DNA from 2 places in the Staphylococcus delphini genome. Region 2 is predicted to be linked to the other one. Evidence: predicted binding sites of a transcription regulator. Region 2 holds the regulator's gene; the other holds the start of a gene.
The links. The regulator NrdR, encoded in region 2, represses ribonucleotide reductase genes. The targets are predictions, from matches to a motif close to AACACNATATATNGTGTT.
Positions count from the first base shown of each region.

Region 1 (15,609 bases), 970 kb from region 2:
GGAAGCGACATTAGTGCATTATTTTGAGCCGAATGAAAAGCTTGAAGAGTGTCAGCAGTGTAGTAACTGTATCGATAAAAATAAAACGTACAATATGACGAAAGAAGCGAAAATGATTATTAGCGGTGTCGCGCGCTTACGTCAACAAGAAGGATATCAAACGGTCATTCAAGTTTTGCGTGGCGAGGTTTCGGATTACATTCGTCATCAAGGCTATGAAAACCTTTCGACGTATGGCTTGATGAAAGACTATACGACGGGTGAGTTACATCATTTAATCGATGAACTCCGCTTTAAAGGTTTCCTCAACGAACATGACGAAATACTCATGTGTGATGCCTCAGTAGAAAAATTGTTGAGTGAAGATACGCAAGTTTATACGACACCGTTCAAACGTAAGTCGAAAGAAACAGTGCATATTAACACTGTAGAAGGGGTCGACCGTACGTTATTTGAAAAACTTGTCGAAGTCAGACGTGAAATGAGTGAACGTTTGAACATGCCACCGACGAATATTTTTACTGACTATACGTTAGAAGCTTTTGCGAAAAGAAAGCCTGTCACAAAGCAAGAAATGATTCAGATTGATGGTGTCGGCAGTTATAAGCTGAAGCACTATTGTCCTGAATTTTTAGAAGCGATTCAAGAATATAAAATGCATAGTTCGTAAAACATCAGATGGAGCTAGGGGGAATGCCCGGCTCCTTTTTTACAAATAAAACGATTGTTTATTGATCGGGATAGGACGGGTCTCTAGAGCTCGACAGGGCGTGTGACATGTCGACTTCGAATGCTTAAAAATTTCAAGTGCAAATCAAGTTATTTTTGCAATGAATTGTGCTTTAATGAGTGTATTGCCTGTTGTTTAGGGTAATGGAAAATGTAACGAAATAAACGAAATGAAAACGAAAAGATAGAGGGATTGTATGATAAAATTTAGCAATGTTTCTAAACGTTATGATGACCGAGTCGTCGTCAATCAAGTGGATATGGAGATTAACGAAGGTGAATTTTTCGTCTTGATTGGTCCGTCTGGCTCAGGTAAAACGACAACGATGAAAATGATCAACCGGTTAATACCATTATCTGAAGGTTATATCTATTTTAAAGATCGCCCGATTAGTGATTATTCAGTGTACGAAATGCGTTGGGATATGGGATACGTGTTACAACAAATCGCCTTATTTCCGCATATGTCAATACGTGACAATATCGCACAAGTACCGTTGATGAAAGGCTGGACAAAAGAAAAGATTGATGCACGCGTCGATGAACTATTGTCGATGGTTGGACTGGACCCAGAACAGTTTAGAGACCGGAAACCTGAAGAATTATCAGGAGGTCAACGTCAACGTGTCGGTGTGGTCCGTGCACTCGCAGTTGACCCGCCAGTCATTTTAATGGATGAACCGTTTAGCGCATTAGATCCGATTACCCGAGAAAAATTACAAGATGACTTGCTAAAATTGCAAAGTCAAATTAAGAAAACGATTGTATTTGTGACACATGATATCGAAGAAGCGTTCAAATTGGGAGACCGTATTTGTTTATTGAATCATGGTCATGTGGAACAAATTGGTACACCGAACGACTTTATTAAATCACCCAAAAATGATTTCGTTTGCCAATTTTTAGGTGACTTGACGAGTGTTGTCCTGAATCATTTCTCACTCGGTAAAGTTGTAGAACTTGCAGGTGAAAAAGCGACCGAGGCACAAGTACGCCAATATCCTGTCGTCCATGCAGAGCAAACAGTGAGTGACGTTTATGATGAATTAGTACAACATGAAGCGGTCATAGTCCCAGTTGAAGGTGAGCAGTGGTCTTTATCACGCCAAGACATCTTTAGCTTTTTATCAAAAAATCAGGCAGGTGAGACAGCATGAACACATTTTTAGAGACATTGAATAGCCGAAAAGGTGAATTACTTGCTGCCTTACTTGAACATATACAGCTGTCATTCATTGCGTTGCTGATTGCGGTGCTCATTGGTGTACCACTGGGCATACTATTAACGAAAACGAAAAAAATATCTGAAGTGGTGATTAACATTGCAGCGGTCTTACAAACGATTCCGTCACTTGCGTTGCTCGGTCTCATGATTCCGCTCTTTGGTATTGGAACGGTCCCCGCTGTCATCGCCCTCGTTGTTTATGCATTATTACCGATTTTGCGTAATACATATACGGGGATTACAGGTGTAGACAGTTCGTTAGTAGAAGCGGCTAAAGGGATTGGTATGAAGCCGTTGCGCCGTTTAACTAAAGTGGAATTACCGTTAGCGATGCCCGTGATGATGGCAGGGATTCGTACAGCGATGGTGCTCATTATCGGTACGGCGACATTAGCCGCATTAATCGGTGCAGGTGGTTTAGGTGACTTAATATTATTAGGTATCGACCGTAACAATACATTATTAATTTTAATTGGCGCGATTCCAGCAGCCGTATTAGCCATTTTGTTCGATGTGATTTTAAGAATTTTAAGCCATATTTCTTACCGTAAAATGTTAACGACACTCGGCATCATTTTACTACTCATGTTGATGGTTACGATTGCGCCGCTCTTCTCTAGTCAAAATGAACGTATTACGATTGCTGGGAAGTTAGGCACAGAACCTTCAATCATCACCAATATGTACAAGATTTTAATTGAAGACGAAACAGATTATACTGTGTCAGTGAAAGACGGCATGGGTAAAACAACATTTTTATTCAATGCATTAAAATCAGACGATATTGATGGTTACTTGGAATTTACAGGTACAGTATTAGGTGAGTTGACGAAAGAATCACCGAAATCTAAAGACGAAACAGAAGTATATGAACAAGCGAATGCAAGCTTGGAAAACAAATTTGATATGACGTTATTGAAGCCGATGCAATACAACAATACGTATGCATTAGCAGTGAAGCGTGACTTTGCGGAAGCACACAATATTAAAACGATTAGCGACTTGAAAAAAGTGGAAAGCGAGATTAAACCAGGTTTCACACTTGAATTTAATGATCGTGAAGATGGTTATCCTGCGATTCAAAAAGCGTATGATTTAAACTTCCAAAATGTGAAAAAGATGGAGCCTAAATTGCGTTATCAAGCTGTTGAAAGTGGCGATATTAACTTAATTGATGCATATTCGACAGATGCAGAATTGAAACAATATGATATGGTCGTGCTCGATGATGACCGTAAAGTGTTCCCGCCATATCAAGGGGCACCGTTGTTTAAAAAATCATTTATTGAAGATCATCCGGGTGTTGAAAAAGCATTAAATCAATTAGAAGGTAAAATCTCTGATGAAGAAATGCAAGAAATGAATTATCGCGTTGCTGAAAAAGATGAAGATCCGTATACAGTTGCGAAAGAATATCTTGAGAAACAAGGATTAATCGGCAAGTAGAACTATTGTTTGAGTTTTATTTGTGGATAGGTTGACGAATAATTTGTTGACTTTATTAGAAATAGTATAGGACCGACTGGACTGTTGTGATCTTTCAAAATTTTTGAGGGGCGTCATGGTCCAGTCTTTCTATATCAATGGTATCATCCGGTAGTCATTATGATACACGTACGACCTCGACTTTTTACTTGTACGTGACCCAATTTTTTGTTCGAACCTTTGTTGATTACGAATAAATAGACAGATGCTCTAGCATTTTAAAGCGTTAATCGTTATACTAGTAAATATATTTTAAAAATTCTGATTTATGGGAGGTTTAGAAATGAAGTCTCAAATTTCTAAATTAAGTGCGTATCAACCTGGATTGTCACCGGAGAAATTAAAAGAAAAGTATGGCATTGAGGGTGAGCTTCATAAACATGCTTCTAATGAAAACCTATTTGGTCCATCTCCTAAAGCGAAACAAGCGATTAAAGATCATGTGGATGACCTCTTTTTATACCCTGAACCGAATGCACCATTGTTACAAGAAGCCATTGCAAAACATTATGGTGTAGACAAATCGCAAGTTCTTTTTGGTGCCGGTCTTGATGAAATGATTGTGATTATTTCTAGAACGTTAGTCCGTGCTGGCGACAATATTGTGACAAGTGCGGGAACATTTGGCCAATACTTTCACAATGCGGTCGTAGAAGATGCGGAGACAATTCTAGTCCCACTCATTGATGGCACGTTTGATTTAGACGGCATCGCAGCAGCGATTAATGACAAAACAGCTGCAGTATGGATTTGTAACCCGAACAATCCAACTGGAACATATCACACACATGAGGATATTGTAGCATTTTTAGAAAAGGTGCCTTCACATATTCCAGTATTTATGGATGAGGCTTATGCGGAATATGTCTCTGCAGAAGATTATCCAAAAACGTTAGAATTAATGAAGCAATATGAAAATGTTGCGTTAATGCGTACGTTCTCGAAGGCGTATGGTTTAGCAGGCTTACGTATCGGTTATCTCATTTCTGCGCCAGAGTTAGCTGCACAATTAAACGTGATTCGTCCGCCGTTTAATACGACGCGTTTATCTGAACAAGCCGCATTGAAAGCGTTAGAAGACCAAGAATATCTACAACAAGTCGTGGAGACGAACCGTGTGGAACGTGAAAAATTTTTTGAGCTTGAAACAACTTTAAAAATTTATCCGTCTCAAACAAACTTTGTCTTTGTAGAGACAGAGCGTGCGAAAGAATTGGATGAATCGTTGTTACGTAACGGCATTATTGCGCGACTTTTCCCTAATGGTGTCCGCATTTCATTAGGCTTTCCGGAACAAAATGAAGTGATTCGCAACGTGTTGCAAACATTCTAACCTGTAAAAATGATATACACACCTTGTGCGGGAATCATCAAACGCTGAGACAAAGTATGTTATGATAAAGCGGTGAGATGAATGTATACAAGGAGCGATAACATGAGAACTTCAATAGGGATTGATATGGATGAAGTACTGGCAGATACGATGGGTGCGATTTTAGATGAGTTGAACCGCCGTACACAATTAGGTGTGACAATCGATCAAATCGCTGGAAAACGTATTTATGAAATCATGCCAGAACATACGAAAGAAATCCGTGATATTTTGGCATCAGATGGCTTTTTTGGCCGTTTAGATGTGATGAAAGATGCACAACAGGTCGTTAAAAAATTAGCTGAGCACTATGACATTTATATTGTCACAGCTGCAATGGATGTGCCGACATCTTTCCATGACAAATACGAATGGTTGCTGAAACATTTCCCATTTTTAGATTCACAACAATTTGTGTTCTGTGGCCGTAAAGACATTGTCGCGACGGATTATTTAATTGATGACAATCCGCGTCAACTTGGGGGACATACAGGTAAGCCGTTGATGTTTTCAGCGCCACATAATGAAGGGAATACCGATTTTGAACGTGTGAATAACTGGAAAGAAGTAGAAGCCTACTTTTTCGGTAAAGAAGCATAACGTTTAAAACGGCAGCATTTTTTAATCCAAAACATCAAAAAAGCAGTGACGCCATTGGAGCGTTTCACTGCTTTTTTTGATTCCCTAGTTATCTTTTGCTTGCCCCGGTTCTACCGTCAACAATTCAATCGCTTGGGGAATGATTTCAATATCAACCGGTGTATCTAAAGCAATTTCACCATCGATATCGACACGCATTGACGGCTCAGTCTGCACATGAATGTGACGACTTGGAATGTGTTCGATATTGTCGCTAATTTCACTCCACGTCATACTATCACGTAAACTAAAAATATCTTTAAGGATACTCATGCTGTAATTATTAAAAATGAACGTATTGAGTTCACCGTCAGAGGGCGACATTTCCATGAGCGGAATTTTGCCACCACCGATAAAACGACCATTTGCAAATAACAACATGGACGTTTCACCTGTATACGTTTGACCATCAATGTCTAATGTATAGTTGAAAGGCTTTGGATTAGAAAGGGTTTTAAGTGTTGATGTAATATAACTTAATTTGCCGAACAAGTCTTTAGATTTACCTTGTACATTTTCAGCATTTTGTACCATCAAACCAATGCCCGCAAAGTTTAATACATATTGATCTTCAACTTTCATCACATCGTATTTATGAGGTGACGCAAGCAACAGGTCTTGACTCGCTGGGCCTGCTTTAGTAGATAAATTCAAGGTTTTCGCAAAGTCATTAAACGTGCCACCCGGAATAATACCGACTGGGAGGTTTAAGTCATATTTTAAGACACCATTAATTAATTCGCTGACCGTTCCATCGCCGCCTAAAATGAACAGAACATCGATGTCTTCGCAATTGTTTTGGTCTTGTATACGTTGACAATATTTTTCGATGTCACCTTCATTTTCGCTTAATTGAATGGTAAATCTTTTGCAGAGTTGGGTTAGCGCGACAGTTACTTCACCCAAGCCTTCATGTATTTTGTTGAGTCCTGAATGTTGGTGATAAAAAAGAACGCCGTGTTCGTATTGTGGTGCCATAAGATTGCTCCTTTCAATACACGTACACTTTATTGTACACCGCAATTGTGCTGATGTTAATCATGACAACTTCAATAGATAAAAAAGGGTGAGTACACGAAGGATGTCCCAAACGTATACTCACCTTATTGTGATGTTAACGAATACCTTTCATAGCTCTTAAGATAAATGGTGAACCGATGACGGCTAAAAGCGCGACAACGATAGCGATACCGCCAATAAGACCGAAATAGTTTTGGTTCCCAATAATAGGTTGAAGTTTCACAAGTTGTGCATTGATCGCTTGTGCTGTTGCATTCGTTAATAACCATAAACTCATCATTTGAGAGTTGAAGTTTTCAGGTGCAAGTTTAACAGCTGAACTGTTTCCTGTTGGTGAAATACAAAGCTCACCAATCACACAAATGATATATGACAAGATAATCCATACAAACCAAATGTTAGTATCATTGTAAGCATAAATCACACCCATCATCAGTATGAACGAGCTACCTGCTAAAAATAAACCAATAGCGAATTTAATCGGTAAACTTGGTTCAAAACGGCCTAATCTTCTCCATAGCCAAGAAATGACTGGTGCGAAGACGACAATGAAAAATGGGTTAATCGATTGGAACCATGTCACAGGGAATACACTTTCCCAGCCGAATAAGTTGAAAGCAAGATCTGCTTTTTCATCTGCATATACGGCAAGAACGTTAGCTCCTTGTTCTTGAATCGACCAGAAAATAACGCCGACAATAAATAAAGGAATAAACGCAATAACACGTGAACGTTCGACATCAGTTGTATCTTTACTCACAATCATAATCGTAAAATAAACAAATGGTAATGCAAATCCTAAAACTAATACGATTAAACTCACTAAATTAAAAGAAAGTGTTCCAGTCATCGATGCGATCGCAACGACTACGACAATCGCAGCGATAATCAGACCGAAAATCATACCGTACTTTTTCTTTTCTGCTAGGCTTAAAGGATTCGGTGGTGCGACGCCGATACGTCCTAGATTACGCTTATGAAATAAAAGGTAAAAAAGGAGTGACAGCCCCATACCGATCGCAGCAATTAAGAAGCCACCATGAAAGTTACCGACATTTCTAAAGTGGTCTAACACGAGTGGTGAAATAAACGCCCCCATATTTACGGCCATATAGAAAATAACGAACCCTGAATCTACACGGCTATCATCTTTAGGATAGAGACGACCCACAATATTTGAAATGTTTGGTTTCATCAGACCTGAACCTACAATAATAAAGAACATTGATGACAGTAATCCTGTTAAACCAAAAGGTAAGCTTAAACAAATGTGACCGATAATAATTAACACAGCACCATAAAACATGGAGCGTCTTGTCCCCAGTATTCGGTCAGCTACCCAGCCCCCTAAAATAGATGTCATGAAGATTAACGAGCCATACACAGCTATCAACGATTGAGCGAATGTTTTTTCGAGCCCTAACCCACCTTGACTGACATTGTAGTAAATGTAGTAAATCAATAGGGCACGCATACCGTAATAACTAAACCTCTCCCAGAATTCTACGGTATATAATACGCCTAGACCACGAGGATGGCCGAAGAATCCTTTTTGAGGAATTTCTTGTACAGCTTTTTCGTGTGATAATTCTGACATTTCAATCAATCCTTCCTATCTAAACAAAACATATAATAGAAAGTTTACGCCTGATGAAAATAAATAGCAATTAGTTTTTTAAAAATAATAAAATTTAAAAAATTCAGACAAAAAATTAAGTTAAAAACGCTTGAATCATACACTATTGATAGACATCACATTTGAAGCGCACATGTGAAATGTCTTGTTAAATAAAGAAAGTGATAAGATGGCACGTTTAAATGGAAAATCAATACTTGGAAACGGAGAAGACGTAAGTGGAGAGAAGAAGGGAGGTGAATGTTTTTAGAAAATAATATGAGCGGTGAAGATATTGCTATCCTCAACCGCTCATATTTATAAAGTTTTAACTTATTTTACGCCTTGCATCAAGTTTTTAATTAATGGTGTGATTAAAATTAAAATGACGCCGATCGCTACTGCAAAGAGTCCTGAATAAAGGAAGTATTCGTTTGTACTCATATGGACATAAATCTTCACCATTTGTGCATTTAAACCTTGCGCCATGGCATTCGATAAAAACCATATACTCATCATTTGGCCTGCAAACGCATCAGGCGCAAGCTTAGTTGTTGTTGATAAACCGATAGGCGATAAGCATAGTTCACCAAATGTAACGAGCAAGAAACTCACAACTAACCATAATGGATTAATCAAACTGTTACCGTCTGGAATAATCATAATTAAGTAGGATAGACCGGCTAAAATAACCCCTAATGCAAATTTAACAGCAGTAGGCGGATTATAACGCCCCAGTTTTACCCATAAAATAGAGAATAAAGGCGCTAAAATAATAATGAAAAATGGATTTAAGGATTGGAACCATGCAGGTGGAATGTGGAAATCAATCCATCCTCCTGTGACTTTAGCTAAATCAAGTTGAGTTTTTGTATCAGAGAACTGCGCTAAAACCGTTGATCCTTGCTCTTGAATCATCCAAAAGGCTACAGATGCAATAAACAATGGAATGTATGCAAAAACACGTTTACGTTCTTGGTCTGCTGTTTTCTTACTTAAAATGATTCTTGTAAATATAAGAATCGGTAAGAACACGCCTAAAAATGTAATGATGTTTGAGAACGTTTCAATTGTTAAATGGCCTGTTGCTTGTAGTCCAACACCCACAAGAATCAGTATGATAGCGATACTTCCGACAATTTTGATGAGTCTTGAACGTTCTTTTTTCGTTAATGGATCTGGAACTTCGACACCGGCAAGACCGAGTGACTTTTTATTCGTAAACAGGTACGCCAACAAACCAAAAAACATCCCTACAGCTGCAATGGCAAAGCCGACATGGAAACCGATATTGACTTGTACCCATCCGATAATGAGTGGTGAGAGTAATGCCCCTAAATTAATACTCATATAAAAGATCGTGAATGCCGAATCCATGCGCGCGTCGTTCTTATCGTATAACAATCCTACTGTCGAGGAGATGTTTGGCTTCAATAGACCTGTCCCCATAATTAAAAAGAGTAGTGCAATCAATAGTAAGACAAGGCTGTTCGGTAGTGACATTAATATGTGACCAATCATGATGAGCACCGCACCATAAAACAGTGCGTGACGTGTCCCTGTAATACGGTCGGCAATCCAACCTCCGATAACACCACTCATGTAAACTAAAGCGCCATAAATAGAAACGATTTGAAGTGCAACGCCTTGGTCTAAACCAAATCCACCTTTAGCCACTGAATAATAAATATAGAAGGCCAAAATACCTTTCATACCGTAGTAACTAAAACGTTCCCAAAATTCTGTAAATACTAGCGTACTTAACCCTTTTGGATGACCGAAGAATCCCGAACGTGGCGTACTGTTAAGGATTTCTTCTTTTGTATAATGCGAACTCATTGATAATTCCCCTCCAGTTCAAATCAAGTTAAACTTATTCTATAACTCATCGGTATCATACACAAGGTTTTTTTATACAAAGAACATTTTATAATATATTTTTATGGTTATGTAAATATATATAGTTTACTTCTTGATGTATCATTTATCTGTTTTTTGTACGTATATTCCGATAAAGTCACTAAACTTTATCAGTTATTATAGCACCTTTTTCTCGCTTAGCAATAAAATATTTAAAATTTTTGGCAGAAAGACCTTTTTATCAGTCTAAACAATAAATATGGCACCTTTGAATTCTTATTTTACGGAAAAGTGAGTTGTGAGTTGGAATGGGTGAAAACAGGTCAGCGAAGATAAAAATGAGTGCATCTCTATATAATAGTAGAAAAGTTGATGGCGATTTAATTTAAAGTGTTTAAAAAGAGGTCTGGTTTGAGAGGTAACAAAAAGCGCGCTGAGACATAAAGTTTTCTCAGCGTGCTGCCTACGATATGATGTTAACGGTTGTCGATTTTTTCTGGATACATGTCATGATTCATGAGACGGTGTTCTGCCATTGTTTCGTATTTCGAATTTGGACGACCATAGTTAGTGTATGGATCGATTGAAATGCCGCCACGTGGTGTGAACTTGCCCCATACTTCAATGTAATGCGGATCCATTAACGCAATTAAGTCATTCATAATAATATTCATACAGTCTTCATGGAAATCTCCATGGTTACGGAAACTGAATAAATAAAGTTTTAACGATTTAGATTCGACCATTTTGACATTGGGAATATATGAAATGTAAATGGTAGCAAAATCAGGTTGTCCTGTAATCGGGCATAAAGATGTGAACTCAGGACAGTTAAATTTAACAAAGTAATCGCGATTTTGGTGTTTGTTATCAAATGTTTCTAGAACATCTGGGCGGTAATCAAAGTTGTAAGTGTTATTTTGATTACCGAGAAGTGTAATATCTTGTAATTCGTCTTTTGTACGTCCTTCTGTCATAAGGAAGGCCTCCTTTATATTATTTTGATGGTTGTTGACGATGTTTAGAACGTGTCGAGCGTCGTGCTTTTTCGAACATATAATAGCTTGCACTTAAAATAATGATATAACCGATAATCGCATAAAAATCAGGTGATTCATTAAATAAGATAAAGCCGATAATTGCTGTAAATATAATAGACGCATAAGTGAATATCGAAATATCTTTGGCTGGCGCGTAACTATATGCGACTGTAATACCGATTTGACCTACCGCAGCCGACAGACCTGCTAAAATCAAGTAAACGATTTGAATCATACTCATCGGTTCAAATGTAAATGCGACGAACGGTATCAGCACAATAACCGAAAAGAATGAGAAATAAAATACGATCGTGTATGGGGCTTCTCGTGTACTTAAAGCACGTACAGCGGTATATGCTGAAGCCGCGAAAACACCGGATAATAGTCCGACAATCGCAGGGATGACATCAGATGAAAATTCAGGTTTAACGACGAAAAGCATACCTATGATTGCGATAATCATTGAAGTGATTTGATATTTTTGAATAAATTCCTTTAAAAAGATGAGGCTTAACAGTATCGTCCAAAAAGGATTCAATTTCATCAAAATATCGGCATCACTTAACACCATATGATCAATGGCATAGATGTTTAACAGGACGCCCATTAAACCTAAAACAGAACGTGTCACTAATAAAGGTTGACTACTGAGTTTACCGAAGAAGGGCTGTTTATATTTAAGAATAAAGAATAACGGAATAAACATGGCTACGAAATTTCGAGCGAGTGATTTTTGAAATACGGGTAAATCGCCGGATAGACGAAAAAAAACTGCCATAAAACTAAAACCAATAGCAGAAATTAAAATAGCGATGATTCCTTTCACTTTAGTATTCATGATATCGCCTCTTATTGATAAAAATTTGACTTATACATAGTAGCACAAAATGATACAACTTGCATTATATCTTGGGATTTTACTAAAAGGAGATACAATAATAGGGAACTTACGTTCTGTTTTAGAAGTCTATATAAACGTTTCGGTTAAGAAAGTCAAGTGAGAGATGCACTTCAATCAGAAAATAATTTTTTTTGCTCTTCTAGTGGTTGATTTCATCGCTTTTGATGACAATGGGTGACAAAAGTTCCAATTTATCTCTTTAAATTAAGAATAGAGTTCTGTATAATGAAACACATAATATAGTATGAGAGAGCGGAATTAAACACAACATATAGTGTTTGAGAGATGGCTAACAGCACAAGAATGGACAAAATCAATGGAGCTTTACACGATTTTGAACATTCTATTTCTTTGATTATCTACATATAGTAGCTGTGTCAATGTGAGTCATTATGAGATGTGAATAATGGCAAGTTAGCAACTTTTCAACTTATTTTATGAATTAAACAACAGCAAATATATGTTCGTATTTTATTTAATTACATTTATATTGTGAATAAGAAAAAGTAACATTAAAAAGCACACGAATCATTTATCTCGTAAGAAAGGTGGTTATTCAGGATGAAAGTGGTATTTTATTCTTTTACGGGTAATGTGAGACGATTCGTTAAACGCACAGAACTTGATAACACACTAGAGATTAATGAAACCAACGCCTCAGAAGAAGTGACTGAACCTTTCATTATTGTGACAGGGACAATTGGTTTTGGTGAGGTACCTCAACCAGTCCAACAATTTTTAGAAATTAATCATGAAAATTTAAAGGGTGTGGCTGCAAGTGGCAATCGTAACTGGGGAAGCAACTTTGCGAAAGCTGGCACGACGATTGCAGATACGTATCACGTCCCTTTACTAATGAAGTTTGAATTACACGGCAATAGTCAAGATACAACGGAATTTAAAGAGAAGGTGGTCAATTTTTATGAAAACTATGGAACAAAAACAGTACAAGCATATTGAACTTAACAACCAAGTGACTAAAAGAAATGAAAATGGGTTTTTTCAACTTGAGAAAGATCAAGAAGCACTTGCGATTTATTTAGAAGAGATTCAAGATAAAACCGTTCATTTCGACAGTGAATTAGAACGCCTTCACTTTTTGGTTGACAACAATTTTTATTACAATGTGTTTGAAGAATACAGTGAAGCACAACTTGTTGAATTGATTGCATTTACAACCGCAATTCCATTTCGCTTTGCAAGTTATATGTCAGCAAGTAAATTTTTCAAAGATTATGCATTAAAGACGAATGATAAGTCGCAATATCTTGAAGACTATCATCAACATGTGTTCATTGTGTCACTCTACCTTGCAAAAGGGAATGTTGACCTAGCAAAACAATTGATTCAAGCGATGGTAGAGCAACGTTACCAACCAGCGACACCTACATTTTTAAACGCGGGTCGTGCACGTAGAGGCGAGTTAGTTTCATGTTTCTTATTAGAAGTAGACGACAGTTTAAACTCTATTAATTTTATCGATTCAACAGCTAAGCAATTGAGTAAAATCGGTGGCGGTGTAGCGATCAACCTATCGAAATTACGTGCGAGAGGTGAAGCGATTAAAGGCATTAAAGGTGTTGCGAAAGGTGTCTTACCGATTGCAAAAGCGCTTGAAGGTGGCTTTAGCTATGCCGATCAATTAGGTCAACGTCCAGGTGCAGGCGCAGTGTACTTGAACATTTTTCACTATGATGTAGAAGAATTTTTAGATACGAAAAAAATCAATGCCGATGAAGATTTACGTCTTTCAACGATTTCAACAGGCTTAATTGTGCCATCTAAATTTTTCGACTTAGCCAAAGAAGGAAAAGACTTCTTCATGTTTGCACCACACACGGTAGAACAAGAATACGGCGTCACATTAGATGACATTAATATTGAGGATTACTACGATGAGCTTGTGGCTAATCCAAATATTATGAAGAAAAGTAAAGATGCGCGTGAAATGTTAAATATGATTGCACAAACACAATTGCAATCAGGTTACCCTTATTTAATGTTTAAAGACAATGCGAACCGTGTGCATCCTAACGCTAACATCGGTCAAATTAAAATGAGTAATTTATGTACAGAAATTTTCCAACTGCAAGAGACTTCAATCATTAACGATTACGGTGTAGAAGACGAAATTAAGCGCGATATTTCTTGTAACTTAGGTTCATTAAATATTGTGAATGTGATGGAATCAGATCAGTTTAGAAATTCTGTGCACACAGGTATGGACGCGTTAACAGTCGTAAGTGACGAAGCGAACATTCAAAATGCGCCAGGTGTGAAAAAAGCGAACAGTGAATTGCACTCAGTAGGTTTAGGTGTGATGAACTTGCACGGTTATTTAGCGAAAAATCATATCAGTTATGAATCAGAAGAAGCGAAAGATTTTGCGAATGTGTTCTTCATGATGATGAACTATTATTCAATCGAACGTTCAATGCAAATTGCGAAAGAACGCGGCGAAGCATTTACAGACTTTGATCAATCAGACTATGCAAACGGTCGTTATTTTGAACGTTACACTTCTGAAGACTTCTTGCCACAATCTGAAAAAGTGAAGGCATTGTTTGAAAATCATCCGATTCCGACACGTGAAGATTGGAAAGCATTGCAAGCAGAAGTAGAAAAGCATGGTTTATATCACGCGTACCGTTTAGCGATTGCGCCAACACAAAGTATTTCATATGTACAAAACGCAACAAGCTCAGTTATGCCGATTGTTGACCAAATTGAGCGTCGTACTTACGGTAATTCAGAAACGTTTTATCCAATGCCGTTTCTATCACCGCAAACAATGTGGTATTACAAATCAGCATTCAATATCGATCAAATGAAATTGATTGATTTGATTGCAACGATTCAAACACATATTGATCAAGGGATTTCAACGATTCTATATGTGAATTCAGAAATTTCAACACGTGAATTGTCACGTTTATACGTTTACGCACATCATAAAGGCTTAAAATCATTGTATTACACACGAAATAAATTATTGAGTGTAGAAGAATGTACGAGCTGTGCGATTTAATATCGATGTCAATGTAGGCAGCTTTGCTATTAACAATAGTGCATCGAGGCTATAGCACTTTATAGAAATTGAACGATGAGCAATCAGGCTAGGAAGATGAAATGTCCTAGCCTGAAAATAGAAACGAACGTGGGGCAGGTGATGACTGAACGAGATGGTGATTTTAATTGTTCGGTCATCCTTGCCAGAGTGGGACAGTGCGTTAAACGGCTGTCTCACTCGCAACTTAAAAAATTTAGGGAATGGGGCACACGTTTGGCCCATTTGTTACACATCATAATATAGATAGGAGCAGATAAGGTCAATGATAGCTGTAAATTGGAACACACAAGAAGATATGACGAATATGTTTTGGCGCCAGAACATTGCTCAAATGTGGGTGGAAACGGAATTTAAAGTTTCAAAAGATATCGCAAGTTGGAAAACTTTAACTGAAGCAGAACAAGAAGCGTTTAAAAAAGCATTGGCAGGTTTAACAGGTTTGGATACACACCAAGCTGATGACGGTATGCCATTAATTATGCTACATACGAAAGATTTACGTAAAAAAGCCGTTTACTCATTCATGGGGATGATGGAACAAATCCATGCTAAGAGTTATTCGCATATTTTTACAACCCTGTTACCTTCTAGAGAGACGAATGAGTTACTAGATAAATGGGTACTTGAAGAACCACATTTAAAATACAAATCTG
Region 1 is NZ_LR134263.1:2,300,992-2,316,600, reverse strand. Features, by position in the region: gene recQ (DNA helicase RecQ) at 1-670, shown strand, start outside; gene EL101_RS10865 (ABC transporter ATP-binding protein) at 927-1,886, shown strand; gene EL101_RS10860 (ABC transporter permease/substrate-binding protein) at 1,883-3,400, shown strand; gene hisC (histidinol-phosphate transaminase) at 3,723-4,772, shown strand; gene EL101_RS10850 (5' nucleotidase, NT5C type) at 4,875-5,411, shown strand; gene EL101_RS10845 (diacylglycerol/lipid kinase family protein) at 5,496-6,428, opposite strand; gene EL101_RS10840 (peptide MFS transporter) at 6,565-8,067, opposite strand; gene EL101_RS10835 (peptide MFS transporter) at 8,419-9,924, opposite strand; gene queF (preQ(1) synthase) at 10,422-10,922, opposite strand; gene EL101_RS10825 (DMT family transporter) at 10,942-11,823, opposite strand; gene nrdI (class Ib ribonucleoside-diphosphate reductase assembly flavoprotein NrdI) at 12,448-12,846, shown strand; gene nrdE (class 1b ribonucleoside-diphosphate reductase subunit alpha) at 12,809-14,914, shown strand; gene nrdF (class 1b ribonucleoside-diphosphate reductase subunit beta) at 15,219-15,609, shown strand, end outside.
Region 1: a site for NrdR is predicted at 12,148-12,165, ahead of nrdI (class Ib ribonucleoside-diphosphate reductase assembly flavoprotein NrdI). Genes of this name have one in related genera too.

Region 2 (15,609 bases):
CCTATTGTCGGCAAAATGATGAATCAAGAGCGTGACCAATATTTAGCAGAAGGTCACAATGTCATTATGGATATTCCACTGTTATTTGAAAATCATTTAGAAGATACAGTAGATGAAGTTTGGCTTGTTTATGCGTCTGAACCGATACAACTCGATCGATTAATGGCGCGTAATGAGTTGTCTATAGAAGATGCCAAAGCAAGAATTTATAGCCAAATTTCAATTGATAAAAAGAGTCGCATGGCGGATGTCGTCATTGATAATTTAGGTTCTAAGTTGGAATTAAAGCAAAATTTAGAACAGATTTTAGTGGATAAAGGATTTTTAGAAGGTTATCATAGCGACTCAGAAGCATAGTGAAGGATAATTGTCGTGAATATTAAAATAAATTCAGGAGCTTGGATATGCGTTTGTCTAAGTTCCTGAAATTTTTTGCGTTTTATGATTGTTTTGGTTGATGAAGTGCAATAACAAAAAATAATAGTAGAAAACGGTTTCATTTTATCGCAATTGTGATATACTGTTAAATATAAGTATAACACATTGATAAGGAGTGCTTTAAACATGACGACAAAGATTGCGATTAACGGTCTGGGGCGTATCGGCCGTATGGTTTTGAGAGTGGCATTAAATAGAGAAGATGTTGAGGTTGTAGCGATTAATGCAAGCTATCCACCAGAAACGATTGCGCACCTCATTAAGTATGACACAACACACGGACGCTTTAATCAGACGGTTGAACCGATTGAAGATGGCATACAAGTGAATGGTAAAAAGATTAAACTTGTGTCAGATCGTAATCCTGAAAATTTACCATGGGCAGCATTAGATATCGATATCGTAGTAGAAGCAACAGGTAAATTTAATCATGGCGATAAAGCAGATGCCCACATTCGCGCAGGTGCTAAAAAGGTAATTTTAACAGGGCCTTCAAAAGGAGGAGACGTACAAACGATTGTGAAAGGTGTCAATGACCAAGACATCGATACAGAACGTTATGACATTTTTAGTAACGCATCTTGTACGACAAACTGTTTAGCACCGATTGCCAAATTATTAAATGATCGTTTTGGAATCGAAAATGGCTTAATGACGACAGTACATGCCGTGACAAACGACCAAAACAATTTAGACAATCCACATAAAGATTTACGTCGTGCACGTGCAGCTTTTGAAAGTATCATTCCAACATCAACCGGTGCAGCAAAAGCACTCGCACTTGTTTTACCAGAACTTGAAGGTAAAATGCACGGGATGGCGTTACGCGTGCCAACTAAAAATGTGTCACTTGTTGACTTGGTCGTTGATTTAAAACAATCTGTGACTAAAGAAGAAGTGAATCAATTATTTAAAGACAATGATTTAAATGGTGTTGTCGCTGTTTCGGATGAGCCACTTGTATCAGATGATTTCACGACTGATGCACATTCAGCAATTGTCGACACACCTTCAACAATCGTCATGGGAGATCGTAAAGTTAAAGTACTCGCATGGTATGACAATGAATGGGGTTATTCAACAAGAGTGGTCGACGTGTTACAACAAATCGCTGCTCAAATTCCAAGCACAGTTGCACAATAAATGATAGGTTTTTATCCATTTGAAATCCTTTCTTTTAAAATATATAACAATAATTGCCCTTATAGACACGTGTGCTTAGGGGCAATTTTTTAGTTTTTGCTCTTGATTCATTTAAAACCAGAGAGATGGGTAAGTTCGACTAAATCCAAATGCACATCATTTAAGTCAAATATCGAGCTACTACCTTAAGAGAGTTTGTTTTAAAAGCTGTATACATCAATGATCATTAGTAAGTAGCTCAGCATTTTCCTCGACGTTAACCCAGTAGCAGTCTAGGTAACGATGAATGGATGCACTGGTGAATTGATAAACGGTGTCCCAAAAACAAAAAATAAGATGAAACGAGGCTGAACTTTTTGATGAAGTGAACTGTGGGGATGTATGACACTGTTCTCTTTACTTGCGCTTGTTCGTGCAAGATTGCCGGATGGACGAGACTCCCGAGGGAATGCGTGCATATTGCTGACAGTCGCTTCTTTACTTTAATAGTGGTTGCTGTTTATCGCAGTAGCTGTCTGACTTCTCAACGTATACACTTTTGAGAAGTCTAGTCAGCCTTGCGGGGGCAGTACGACGAAATCTTTGTTACACATGAGATTTCTGTACTGCTCCCAAAATCCACAATGAATGGATGCGCTGGGAATCAATAAACGGTGTTCCAAAAGCAGGATTTTCGACAGAACTCCCGCGATTTCGACAAAATTTGGAAATCAATTTTGCTCATCGCTCGGTTCTGCTCAAATCCTAAGCGCTTTTGTCACAACCTCCCCTCAGCCCCTGGGAAACGCGAGTCCAAGACGGCAATCGTATGCATCCGACATGTTCCAAAAAGACCGATATGTTCCAAAAAACCGACATGTTCAAAAAGGAAAGCCACTAGCATGTTCAAAAGACAAGCCCACTCGTAACACTAGGCACACTGCCACAAATATCCTAACTTTTGAAATCATGTCGTTTCATAGTATAATGAAACAAAAACTATGACTAAGAAGGTGACAAAGTCGTGAAATGTCCAAAATGCAATCATACCCAATCTCGAGTAGTGGATTCGAGACATGCAGATGATATGAATGCAATTAGAAGAAGACGTGAATGTGACAATTGTGGTACACGTTTCACTACTTTTGAACATATAGAAATGAGTCCGCTTATCGTCGTCAAAAAAGACGGTACACGCGAACAGTTCAATCGAGAAAAAATATTAAATGGCTTAGTGCGCTCGTGTGAAAAGCGACCCGTCCGTTTCCAACAATTGGAAGAAATTACGAATCAAGTTGAATGGAAATTGCGTGAAGAAGGCATTGCAGAAGTGTCATCTAGAGATATAGGGGAGTATGTCATGGATTTATTAATGCATGTCGACCAAGTCTCTTATGTGCGATTTGCTTCTGTGTATCGAGAATTTAAAGATGTGGATCAATTATTAAAATCTATGCAAGGGATATTGAAAGAAAACAAGCGGAGTGAATAACGAATGAATCAATTTATGTATCAAAATCAGTTAAGTCCGCACGACGGCTTTATCGTCATGCGTCCATTTCAATATCATGCAGTACACTATGATATTTTGAATCGGTTATTCACACCGTTAGTTGGTGCTGAAGCAATCGGTGTGTACCAGTTTTTGAACCAATTTGAGTCTGCTACATTCGACCAAGGTTTTACACATTATACGATTATGTCGGAGTTAAAATTGAGCCTCGGCCGCTTTAGAGAGTTTTTAGATTTGTTAGAAGGCATTGGCCTGTTAAAAACGTTCGTCCGTCAATCTGAAAACACGACACAATTTGTGTATGAACTCATCCCGCCACCCACGCCAGAACGTTTTTTCAATGATCCGATGTTGTCGATTTATTTTTATGAAGTTGTCGGACAAGAACGGTATCATACATTGAAAAATTATTTTATGCCAACACCACTCGATTTGGCGGGATTTTCAAATGTGACGAAAAAGTTTACGGATGTCTTTAAAGTACCTAAGCAACAAGTGGCCACTTCAGATGTAGCGCTTAAAGCATCGCAATATCAAGGGGTTGATTTAACAGATGTGACGTTTGATTTTGAATTGTTGGCTGACATGTTGCAGACGCATTATGTGAGCCAAACGATTTTATCAGAACCGACAAAATCGCTGATCGTTCAATTGGCGACATTGTATCGTTTATCGCCGGACGTTATGAAGACGATTATTTTGAAATCGCTCAATGCAGATCAATCTTTATCCGTTAAAGATTTACGCAAACAAGCACAAAGTTACTATTTAATGGAACATCAACAACAATTACCATCATTACAGCCGCAAGTGACGGTGACCGCTTCGGAACAAATGTCTGAAGCACAAGAAAAAACGGTGTCAAATTGGGATGAGTGGTTTGCTTTAATGGATCAAACGAGTCCGATTGTCATGCTCACGGAATATGGAGGTTCTGAGCCGCCTCGTTATCAAAAAGATATGGTGGAAGAATTAGTGCAACGTGAAGGCTTTAATTTTGGGGCTATCAATATTTTATTGCAATATGTGATGCAAAAAACGGATAATAACTTACCTGAAAAATATGTTTATTCCGTTGCTTCAACATGGAAAAAAAGTGGTGTGACGGACGCGCGTTCTGCATATGAGAAGGCGATGGAAATTCAAAAAAATCAGGAAAAATCGAAACAAAAACGAATGGAAAGCTATAGTCAAAACGCAAACGGTCCATTTTATCACAAAAAAGAAAAACAACCGCGTTGGGTGACGCATCCAGAAGAGTACGAACAAAAAGAGGAAGATCAAGAAGCATTGGAAAAAGATCGTGCAGCGTTCTTGAAAAGGTTAGAACAAAAGAGAAGGGCGGGTGAAGATTAATGAAAAGTTTTAATAGTATTATCGGTGGCAACAATGCATTCGAACAAAAGATTCAACAAATTAAAAAGCAAGTCTTAGCGGATCCAGATGTGAAAGCATTTTTAGCCGCACACCAATCTGAAGTAACGAACCGAATGATTGAGGAAGATTTGAACATCTTGCAGGAATATAAAGATCAGCAAAAACACTACGATGGGACACATACGTATGAAAATTGTCCTAATTTCGTAAGGGGTCACATTCCTGAATTGTATATTGATCAACAACATATCAAAATTCGTTACAAGTCTTGCCCATGCAAAATCAGGCACGACGAGGAACAAAATGCGAAAAGTATGATTACATCATTTCATATGCATCCCGATACGTTAAACGCCAAAATTAAAGATATTTATATGACGCGACGCAATCGTTTAGATTTAGCCATGCAATTAGACGATTTAATTGATGCGATTATTGAAAAGCGTCCGGTTAAAGGTTTTTATTTATATGGTGAGTTTGGTACAGGGAAGTCATTTATTTTAGGTGCGATTGCGAACGAGTTGAAAAACAACCGAGTCCCTTCGATGATTATTTATGTGCCAGAGTTTATTCGAACATTAAAAAATGGTTTTAAAGATGGTACGACAGCAAAACGTATTGAACAAGTTCGTGAAGCACGCGTATTATTTTTAGACGATTTAGGTGCTGAAGATATGACGCCTTGGGTACGTGATGAGGTGCTCGGTCCCATTTTACATTACCGTATGATTCAAGAACTTCCGACATTTTTCAGCTCAAATATGAACTTAGATGAATTAGAAACACATTTGGCTGATACGAAAAATGGTGTTGATCGAATGAAAGCGAAACGGATTATGGAACGTGTGAAAACTTTGAGTACACCTTATTTACTTGAAGGAGAAAATTATCGTAAGCATTGAAAATTTTAAAAATAGCGTTATAATATGTATATAAATCAATAATGTTGCTAAAGTTTGAGGATATGATATCGGTATCGCTATGGTACAGGGAACTACTGTGATTGAGAATGTAGTGCATAGTCATCGATGTTACTCCCTCTATAGATAAATGGTGTTTGTAATGAATGCCCGGCTCAAGACCGTTATCTTATGTAGAGATGTCACAGGATAGGTATGTGACAAATTAGGGTGGTAACACGAAAACCTCGTCCCTTTTGTTGGGATGGGGTTTTTTATTTTCTTCAATTTTAAGCAAAATATGTGAAATGGAGGATCATTATGGCAGAAATTAAAGTGCAGTTCCCAGATGGTAATGAAAAGGCGTTTGAAAAGGGTACGACAACAGAAGAAATTGCGCAATCTATTAGTCCAGGGTTACGTAAAAAAGCCGTTGCCGGTAAATTTAATCAACAATTGGTCGATTTAACACGTCCTTTAGAAGAAGATGGCGCAATTGAAATCATTACGCCTGGTAGTGATGAAGCGTTAGAAGTGTTAAGACATTCCACAGCGCATTTAATGGCACAAGCATTAAAACGTTTGTACGGTGATGTACATTTCGGTGTTGGCCCAGTGATTGATGGTGGCTTCTACTATGACTTCGATATGGAAGAAAAGGTTTCAAGTGATGATTTCGAAAAGATTGAAAAGACAATGAAACAAATTATTGAAGAAAATCATAAAGTCGAGCGTCAAGTTGTTTCAAGAGATGAAGCGAAGTCATTTTTTGCAAACGATCCATATAAATTGGAATTAATTGAGGCGATTCCAGAAGACGAACAAGTGACATTGTACAGTCAAGGTGAATTCACTGATTTATGTCGTGGTGTCCACGTTCCAAGTACATCTAAAATTAAAGCGTTCAAATTGTTATCAACTGCTGGTGCGTATTGGCGTGGCGACAGCAATAATAAAATGTTACAACGTATTTACGGTACAGCATTTTTCGACAAGAAAGACTTAAAAGCACACCTTCAATTGTTAGAAGAGCGTAAGGAGCGTGATCACCGCCGCATCGGTAAAGAAATGGAACTCTTTACAAACAATCAACTTGTCGGTGCAGGTTTACCTTTATGGCTACCCAATGGTGCAACAATTCGCCGTGAAATTGAACGTTATATTGTCGATAAAGAAATTAGTCTCGGTTATGACCACGTGTACACTCCAGTGATGGCTAATGTCGATTTGTACAAAACATCAGGACACTGGGACCATTATCAAGAAGACATGTTCCCACCAATGCAACTGGATGCGGATGAAGCGATGGTACTGAGACCGATGAACTGTCCACACCATATGATGATTTATGCGAACAAACCTCATTCATATCGTGAGTTGCCAATTCGTATCGCGGAACTTGGTACAATGCACCGTTATGAAGCAAGTGGTGCTGTATCAGGATTACAGCGTGTGCGTGGGATGACTTTAAATGATGCGCATATCTTCGTGCGACCAGACCAAATTAAAGAAGAGTTCAAACGCGTTGTTCAAATGATTTTGGATGTCTACGATGACTTTGGTTTTAAGGATTACAAATTCCGTTTAAGTTATCGTGATAAAGCGGATAAAGAAAAATATTTTGACGATGACGACATGTGGAACACTGCTGAAGCGATGTTAAAAGAAGCGGTAGATGAAATGAACTTACCGTATGAAGAAGCGATTGGCGAAGCGGCATTCTACGGTCCTAAATTAGACGTTCAAGTGAAAACTGCAATGGGTAAAGAAGAAACATTGTCAACAGCGCAACTTGACTTCTTATTACCGAAAAAGTTTGAACTGACTTACATTGGTAAAGATGGGGAACATCATCAACCGGTTGTCATTCACCGTGGTGTCGTATCAACAATGGAACGTTTTGTTGCCTTCTTAACTGAGGAAACAAAAGGGGCATTCCCAACTTGGTTAGCACCACAACAAGTTGAAATTATTCCAGTTAACAACGACTTGCATTACGATTACGCACGTCAAATTCACGACGAATTAAAATCTCAAGGTGTCCGTGTGCATATTGATGATCGTAATGAAAAAATGGGTTATAAAATCCGTGAAGCGCAAATGAAGAAAATACCATATCAATTGGTTGTCGGGGATAAAGAACTTGAAAACAATGAAGTCAATGTGCGTCAATACGGTTCAAAAGACCAAAAAACAATTGAAAAAGATACTTTCATTTGGGATTTAGTTGATGAAATTCGTTTGAAAAAACAAAGATAATGTTGATAGGTGCACGGCTATCATGTATAGTAGTATAATGAAACAATTTATAAAACGATTTGATTGAGTTAGAGGCGCAACTTTGATGAGTAGCGGTTGGGTTGTAAGATGGTACAAAGCCCCAACATGTGAAAGGTAAAGTTGCCGAAACGGAAATGGACCATCGCCATTTTTCGTTGGGCTAGTGTCCGAAAGGCGCTAGACTGTCACAAATGTGATGTGCTACCGATTCATAAATAATGAGCAGGGGTGGCATCAACATAGATGCCATCACTGCTTTTATTTTTACTAGGTTGATTAATTTAAAACTTAACTAGCTTCACACAATTTGTCTTAACCTCTAAGCAATTAGGAAAGGATTAAGAAAATGAGTAATGAAAAAACGGAAAATCAACATGCAGTGCAACGCCATCTCAAAGATCGTCATATTTCGATGATCGCGATCGGTGGTGCGATTGGAACTGGACTGTTTATGACATCTGGGGGCGCTATTCATGATGCGGGACCTTTAGGTGCACTTTTAGGCTATGCGATTATCGGTGTAATGGTGTTCTTCTTAATGACATCACTTGGGGAAATGGCGACGTATTTACCTGTTACAGGTTCGTTTAGCACATATGCCACGCGTTTTGTCGATCCATCTTTAGGTTTTGCTTTAGGATGGAACTATTGGTTTAACTGGGTCATTACAGTAGCGGCCGACGTGACGATTGCTGCTCAAGTCATCCAATATTGGGCACCTCTACAATTTTTACCTGCTTGGGCATGGAGTTGTATCTTCATGGTGATTATTTTTAGTCTTAATGCCTTGTCGGTTCAAGTATATGGTGAAAGTGAATATTGGTTTGCGTTCATCAAAGTAGCGACGGTGATTGTCTTTATTATTGTCGGCTTATTGACAATTTTAGGCATCATGGGCGGTCAAGCAGTGGGCTTTGATACATTTACAACTGGAGATGCACCGATTTTAGGTGACGGGTTTGGTGGTAGCTTACTCGTTGTGTTCGGCGTGTTCTTAGTCGCTGGGTTCTCTTTCCAAGGTACTGAGTTAGTGGGGATTACTGCAGGTGAGTCCGAAAATCCTCAGCGTGCCGTACCGAAAGCAATTAAGCAAGTGTTCTGGAGAATTTTACTCTTTTACATTTTAGCGATCTTTATTATCGGGATGCTCATTCCATACAACTCTTCTGCCTTAATGGGCGGTGGGGATGACATTGCAACTTCTCCATTTACACTCGTCTTTAAAAATGCAGGACTCGCGTTTGCTGCCTCATTTATGAATGCCGTAATTTTAACATCTGTATTATCGGCGGGTAACTCTGGGATGTATGCAAGCACACGTATGCTATATTCGATGGGTAAAGACGGTCTTGCATCGAATGCGTTTAGTCGTACAAATAAAAACGGCACACCGATCTTGTCGATGTTATCTACTGCGGTGATTGTTGTGTTGATCTTTGTATTACAACATATCAGTGGCGATGCGTACGAATATATTGTTGCAGCGAGTGGTCTGACAGGCTTTATCGCATGGGTAGGTATTGCGGTTAGTCATTATCGTTTTAGAAAAGCGTTTGCTGCACAAAATTACGATGTTCACAAATTAAAGTATCAAGCGAAGTGGTTCCCATTTGGTCCAATTCTCGCGACTGTACTTTGTATTATTGTTATCATCGGACAAGATGTTGATTTTATTCAAACGGGTGATTTTGATATCAATCGATTTTTAATTACTTATATGGGAATTCCGGTATTTTTAGCGTTCTTTATCTATCACAAAATCCGCTATAAAACGAAAATAATTCCATTAAAAGACGTCAACTTAGATCCAAATGTGGAAACAGTTGAAAAAAACTTTCAAAAAAACATTGACTAATATACACTGAGTTGGTATGATTGTATCTGTTGAATACGAAACGGACCAAGTAGAAGCATCCCGCTTCTCACCTGTAGCGACGCAGCAAGCTGTTGGCAGGTTAACGATTAAACATGTAGTGTATGTTCATGTTGACGTGAGAAGCGGGGGTTAAATACCCTCGCTTTTTTTCGTACTTGGACCATTCGTAAACTTTTTGGAGGTGTCAACCATAGCTAAAGATCAAACGCAAGTTAACGAAAAGATTCGCGCAAAAGAATTACGTGTCATCGGACAAAATGGTGACCAAATCGGATTGAAATCTAAAAATGAAGCATTGGAAATGGCAGATCGACTTGGTTTGGATGTAGTCGTTGTTGCGCCAAATGCTAAACCACCTGTTGCTCGTATTATGGATTACGGCAAATACAAATTCGAGCAACAGAAAAAAGAAAAAGAGATGAAGAAGAAACAAAAAATCATCAACGTTAAAGAAATCCGTTTAAGCCCAACAATTGAAGAACACGACTTCAATACGAAGCTTAAAAACGGACGCAAGTTTTTAACGAAAGGTGACAAAGTTAAAGTTTCAATTCGTTTCAGAGGGCGTGCGATTACGCATAAAGAAATTGGACAACGCGTGTTAGAGCGATATGCTGAAGCGTGTCAAGACCTTGCAACAATCGAGCAAAAGCCGAAAATGGAAGGTCGACAAATGTTCCTTATGTTAGCCCCAATTAATGAAAAATAAAAAGTGATAATAGGAGGAAAACATCATGCCTAAAATGAAAACCCACCGCGGAGCTGCGAAACGTGTAAAAAGAACTGGATCTGGTCAACTTAAACGTTCTAGAGCTTACACTTCACACTTATTCGCTAATAAATCTACAAAGCAAAAACGTCAATTACGTAAAGCTTCATTAGTATCAAAAAGCGATGCAAAACGCGTAAAACAATTATTAACATACGTTAAATAATCATTCTAAAGTACGAAAATATATGAGAGGTATGGCAAAAGTGCATACCGTAGAGATAAAAGGAGGAGTTTATTATGCCACGTGTTAAAGGTGGAACAGTAACAAGAGCGCGTCGTAAAAAGACAATCAAATTAGCTAAAGGTTACTTCGGTGCGAAAAGCACATTATATAAAGTTGCAAAACAACAAGTTATGAAATCAGGTCAATATGCATTCCGTGACCGTCGTCAAAGAAAGCGTGATTTCCGTAAATTATGGATTACACGTATCAATGCGGCTGCACGCCAACATGACATGAGTTATTCTCGTTTAATGAACGGTTTAAAACAAGCGGGTATCGACATTAACCGTAAAATGTTATCAGAAATCGCAATCTCAGATGAGAAAGCATTTGCTGAATTAGTAAACCAAGCGAAAGCAGCTTTAAAATAGTAGAGAAAGAGTTGGGGTCTATTGTGACGCGCCAACTCTTTTTCATTATGACTTTACCACCATTCATTTCTTTTGTTACGATATAAAAAACGAATAAAAGGAGCTCACAATGTCAAAATTTGATGAACAAATTACTGTAGTCCCACGTCGTTTGCTTTTTGAAGAAGAGGCGCTCGCATTCAACGGGTTTTTAGATCAATCTGAAGAGAACGGTCAAAAAATTTATGACAAGCTTTCTCAATATGAAGTGAAAAGACGCGGTGATATGGAAGAAGATCCAAGTTTTAAACAATTGATTAGTTATTGTTTAATTGAAAATGAGCATGATGAATTACTCGTCTATGAGCGATTATCAGGTGGCGGCGAGGCACGACTTCACGGCAACGCATCTATCGGTGTAGGCGGACATATGAATGATGTTCCTGAAGCGCACCATATTGATGAAGTTATTAAAACAAATGCCAGTCGAGAACTTGAAGAGGAAATTGGTGTTAAAATTAACGATCAAACGCCACTTGAATTCATTGGCTTTATTAATGATGATCATAATGAAGTCGGTCAAGTGCATATCGGTGTCGTGTTTAAAGTAAAGGTTAAGCAACAAGATGTCGAAGTGCGTGAAACGGATACTTTAAAGATTCAGTGGCAACCATTAAGCCAAATTAATGACACGAGTGCATTCGAATCGTGGAGTGCGTTAATATTAGAACAGTTGAAATAGGTGAATGGCATGTCTGACATCATTCCATTTCCTAAACTTAAAGAAAAGTTAATAAATGATATTACAGAGGCATTCGACAAGGAACAGTACGAACACGCTTATGATCACTTCATTACGTATGAGCGTCACTTTGAATTGACATCTGAACTTGCGATAATAAAATGTGATATATTGTGGCAACTCGGTGCGTATCTTGAATTGAAAGAAGAGGCGAACATTTTAATGATGCAAGGTTTTCCGCCATATGATACGTACATCGTGTATTACATTAAAAGTTTGTATGCTTTAGAACAATATAAAGCGACAGTTGAAATGGTGGACCAGGTGCTTGATGAAGTCGATGCACATGAAACCCGTATGACTTTATTACCTATTAAAAATCAAGCACAATCCAAACTCGACGAACGTCAAGATTATATGTTGCATCGATTACAACGATTTAGCGAGCTGAGTCATTATGATCAAACGCAATTAGTGCTCACATTAATTGACGATCGTGTCTATCAGTTCAGTGAAACGATTGCTTACCTGTTAGCTCACGAGCCTATCGTTGCAAGTATTCAAAGTTTGATGTTGGAGTATTTACGTTTTGCTGGCTACAATCAAGGCGTTACCGTAGAAAAAGATTCCCGTCAAATTCAAGTGATACCCTCTGAGCTTGTTGGTATTGAACAAACTGTCTTTAAAGATCAATTGTTGCCTGCAGTGATTGATGCGTTAGAAGTGGAAATACCGTCACTGGTTCAAGAAGCCTATATTTTACTTAATGCAAATAATATTGCGCTTTATCCTGTAAATATCCTAGACTATGGGACTGTAGAGATGTGGCGTGATACTTACATTGCATATTTCCATCAGTTAATGGGTAAGGAAGTCAATGTGGATTCATTACACGTAGAGATATTTAAACTCATAAAATCGTTAAATACATAGGTCTCATTATTTCAAAGAAGGTCAACCTATGTTATAATAAAGAAGTTGAAAAATTTTAAAAATGATAAATCATGGAGGTTTTTTTACATGACAGCAACTTGGGAAAAAAAAGAAGGTAACGAAGGATTATTACAAGTATCCGTACCTGCAGAAGAAGTAGATAAAGCGTTAGATCAAGCTTTCAAAAAAGTAGTTAAACAACTTAACGTACCTGGTTTCCGTAAAGGGAAAGTACCTCGTCAAATTTTCGAACAACGTTTTGGCGTAGAAGCTTTATACCAAGATGCAGTAGACATCTTATTACCAAAAGCATACAGTGAAGCTGTACAAGAAACAGGTATCAATCCAGTTGATCAACCTGAAATTGAAGTAACACAAATTGAAAAAGGTCAACCATTCACTTTTGATGCAACTGTAATCGTTGAACCTGAAGTACAATTAGGTGACTACAAAGGTTTAGAAATCGAAAAACAAAACACTGAAGTGACTGAAGAAGAATTCAACAAAGCAGTAGAACAACGTCTTGACGCAATGACTGATATGGTCGTTAAAGAAGACGGTCAAGTTGAAGAAGGCGACACAGTAAACTTAGACTTCGATGGCTATGTTGATGGTGAGCAATTCGAAGGTGGTCAAGCTGAAGGATACGACTTGGAAATCGGTTCAGGTATGTTCATCCCAGGTTTTGAAGAGCAACTTGTAGGCTTAAAAGTTGGGGAAGAAAAAGATGTTGAAGTGACATTCCCAGAAGAATACCACGCAGAAGAATTAGCTGGAAAACCTGCTGTATTTAAAACAAAAATTAACGAAATCAAAGCTAAAGAAGTACCAGAATTAGACGATGAGCTTGCTAGTGAATTAGATTCTAATGCAAACAATGTAGAAGAATTCAAAGCAAACTTACGTCAACAACTTGAAGAACAAAAGAAAACTGACGCTGAAAATGCGCAAAAAGAAGAAGCGATTACTTTAGCAACTGACAATGCGACAATCGATATTCCAGAAGCGATGGTACGTACAGAACAAGATCGCATGATGAGCGAATTTGCACAACGTATTCAACAACAAGGGTTAGACTTAAACACTTACTTCCAAATTTCAGGTCAATCAGAAGATGATTTACGTGAACAAATGAAAGTAGATGCTGAGTTACGTGTGAAAACAAACTTAACATTAGCTGCCATTGCAGATGCGGAAAATATCGAAGTGACTGATGAAGATGTAGACAAAGAACTTGAAACAATGAGCGAACAATTTAACATTTCTGTTGAAGATATTAAGAAAACACTTGGCAACACTGATCTTGTTAAAAACGATGTTCGTGTGAAAAAAGTTATTGACTTATTAGTAGACGAAGCGAAATTAGTTGAAAGTACTTCAGAAGACAACCAAGAAGAAGCATAAGCACGCATATTTTATTAATGCGTCGTATTGAAAACTTTCATTACAAGTTTGAATGATAAAATTTAATGAAGGTTAATCAGTGGGACCGCACATCAACTTCAAATGATGTGTGGTCCCACTAACACAACTCTCAATGAACCGTTTCGACAAAATGTATTTTAATAAAATGTGAAATCAACCGGGGTGGGTTGTTGTAATCAAATGATGACCATTTGATAACAACCGCACTCCGCTTAGTATTTATGACAACAGCTGATTAAACAGTTACGTTAATGTATTTTTGCAAATGATTTGATTTTTATGTCGCTAGCACATAGTATATTAACGGCAAGCTTGGGGAAGTTCATTCAGCAAGTTTGAGCGTATCTTTTGTTGGATGAAGCGTTGGTATGAAACTTTATGAAGACACTACGAATTAAAATAGATGAGATACAGAAGTTGAGGATGACTTTTACTGGAGCCACAATATCACACATCGCTTGTGTTTTATTGTGCAAAATGCAAAAAACTTGAAATGGTCTATATTTGCGTAATAGAATGCTTTCTAGTATAGTCGTAAAAGAACAGGGGTGTAATAAAGTATGTTTAAATTCAATGATGATGAAGAAAACTTAAAATGTTCTTTCTGTGGTAAAGATCAAGACCAAGTTAAAAAATTGGTAGCAGGTAGCGGTGTTTATATTTGTAACGAATGTATTGAGCTATGTGCTGAAATCGTTGAAGAAGAATTAAATCAACAACAAGCAGAAGAGCTCACTGAATTACCAACACCAAAAGAAATTATGGATCAATTAAACAACTATGTTATCGGTCAAGAAAAAGCGAAAAAATCATTGGCAGTAGCGGTTTATAACCACTACAAACGTGTTCAACAACTTGGACCTAAAGATGATGACGTTGAATTACAAAAAAGTAACGTCGCTTTAATTGGGCCAACAGGTAGCGGTAAAACGTTACTCGCACAAACATTGGCACGTACATTAAATGTACCTTTCGCAATTGCGGATGCAACAAGCCTGACTGAAGCAGGTTATGTCGGTGAAGACGTTGAAAACATTTTATTACGTTTAATCCAAGCTGCTGATTTTGATATTGATAAAGCAGAAAAAGGGATTATTTATGTCGATGAGATTGACAAAATTGCACGTAAATCAGAAAACACATCCATCACACGTGACGTTTCAGGTGAGGGTGTACAACAAGCATTGCTTAAAATTTTAGAAGGTACAACAGCAAGTGTGCCGCCTCAAGGTGGACGTAAACATCCTAACCAAGAATTCATTCAAATTGATACAACAAATATTTTATTTATTCTTGGAGGGGCATTTGACGGTATTAATGAAGTGATTAAACGTCGTCTCGGTGAAAAAGTAATCGGTTTTGCGAGCAATGAAGCTTCTAATTTTGATGAAGCAAGCTTATTAGAGCAAATCCGTCCAGAAGATTTACAAACTTACGGTTTAATTCCTGAGTTTATCGGACGTGTACCGATCGTCGCAAACCTTGAAACACTCGATGTTGAAGCATTGAAAAACATTTTAACACAACCTAAAAATGCGTTGGTTAAACAGTACACTAAAATGCTTGAATTAGATGATGTTGCGTTAGAATTTACTGATGAAGCATTAGCTGCAATTAGTGAAAAAGCGATTGAAAGAAAAACAGGTGCACGTGGTTTAC
Region 2 is NZ_LR134263.1:1,334,489-1,350,097, forward strand. Features, by position in the region: gene coaE (dephospho-CoA kinase) at 1-357, shown strand, start outside; gene EL101_RS06355 (glyceraldehyde-3-phosphate dehydrogenase) at 565-1,581, shown strand; gene nrdR (transcriptional regulator NrdR) at 2,585-3,052, shown strand; gene EL101_RS06365 (replicative helicase loading/DNA remodeling protein DnaB) at 3,056-4,429, shown strand; gene dnaI (primosomal protein DnaI) at 4,429-5,352, shown strand; gene thrS (threonine--tRNA ligase) at 5,671-7,608, shown strand; lysine riboswitch at 7,670-7,841, shown strand; gene EL101_RS06380 (amino acid permease) at 7,976-9,484, shown strand; ribosomal protein L20 leader region at 9,526-9,662, shown strand; gene infC (translation initiation factor IF-3) at 9,687-10,214, shown strand; gene rpmI (50S ribosomal protein L35) at 10,240-10,440, shown strand; gene rplT (50S ribosomal protein L20) at 10,515-10,871, shown strand; gene EL101_RS06400 (NUDIX domain-containing protein) at 10,981-11,592, shown strand; gene EL101_RS06405 (hypothetical protein) at 11,602-12,525, shown strand; gene tig (trigger factor) at 12,613-13,929, shown strand; gene clpX (ATP-dependent Clp protease ATP-binding subunit ClpX) at 14,511-15,609, shown strand, end outside.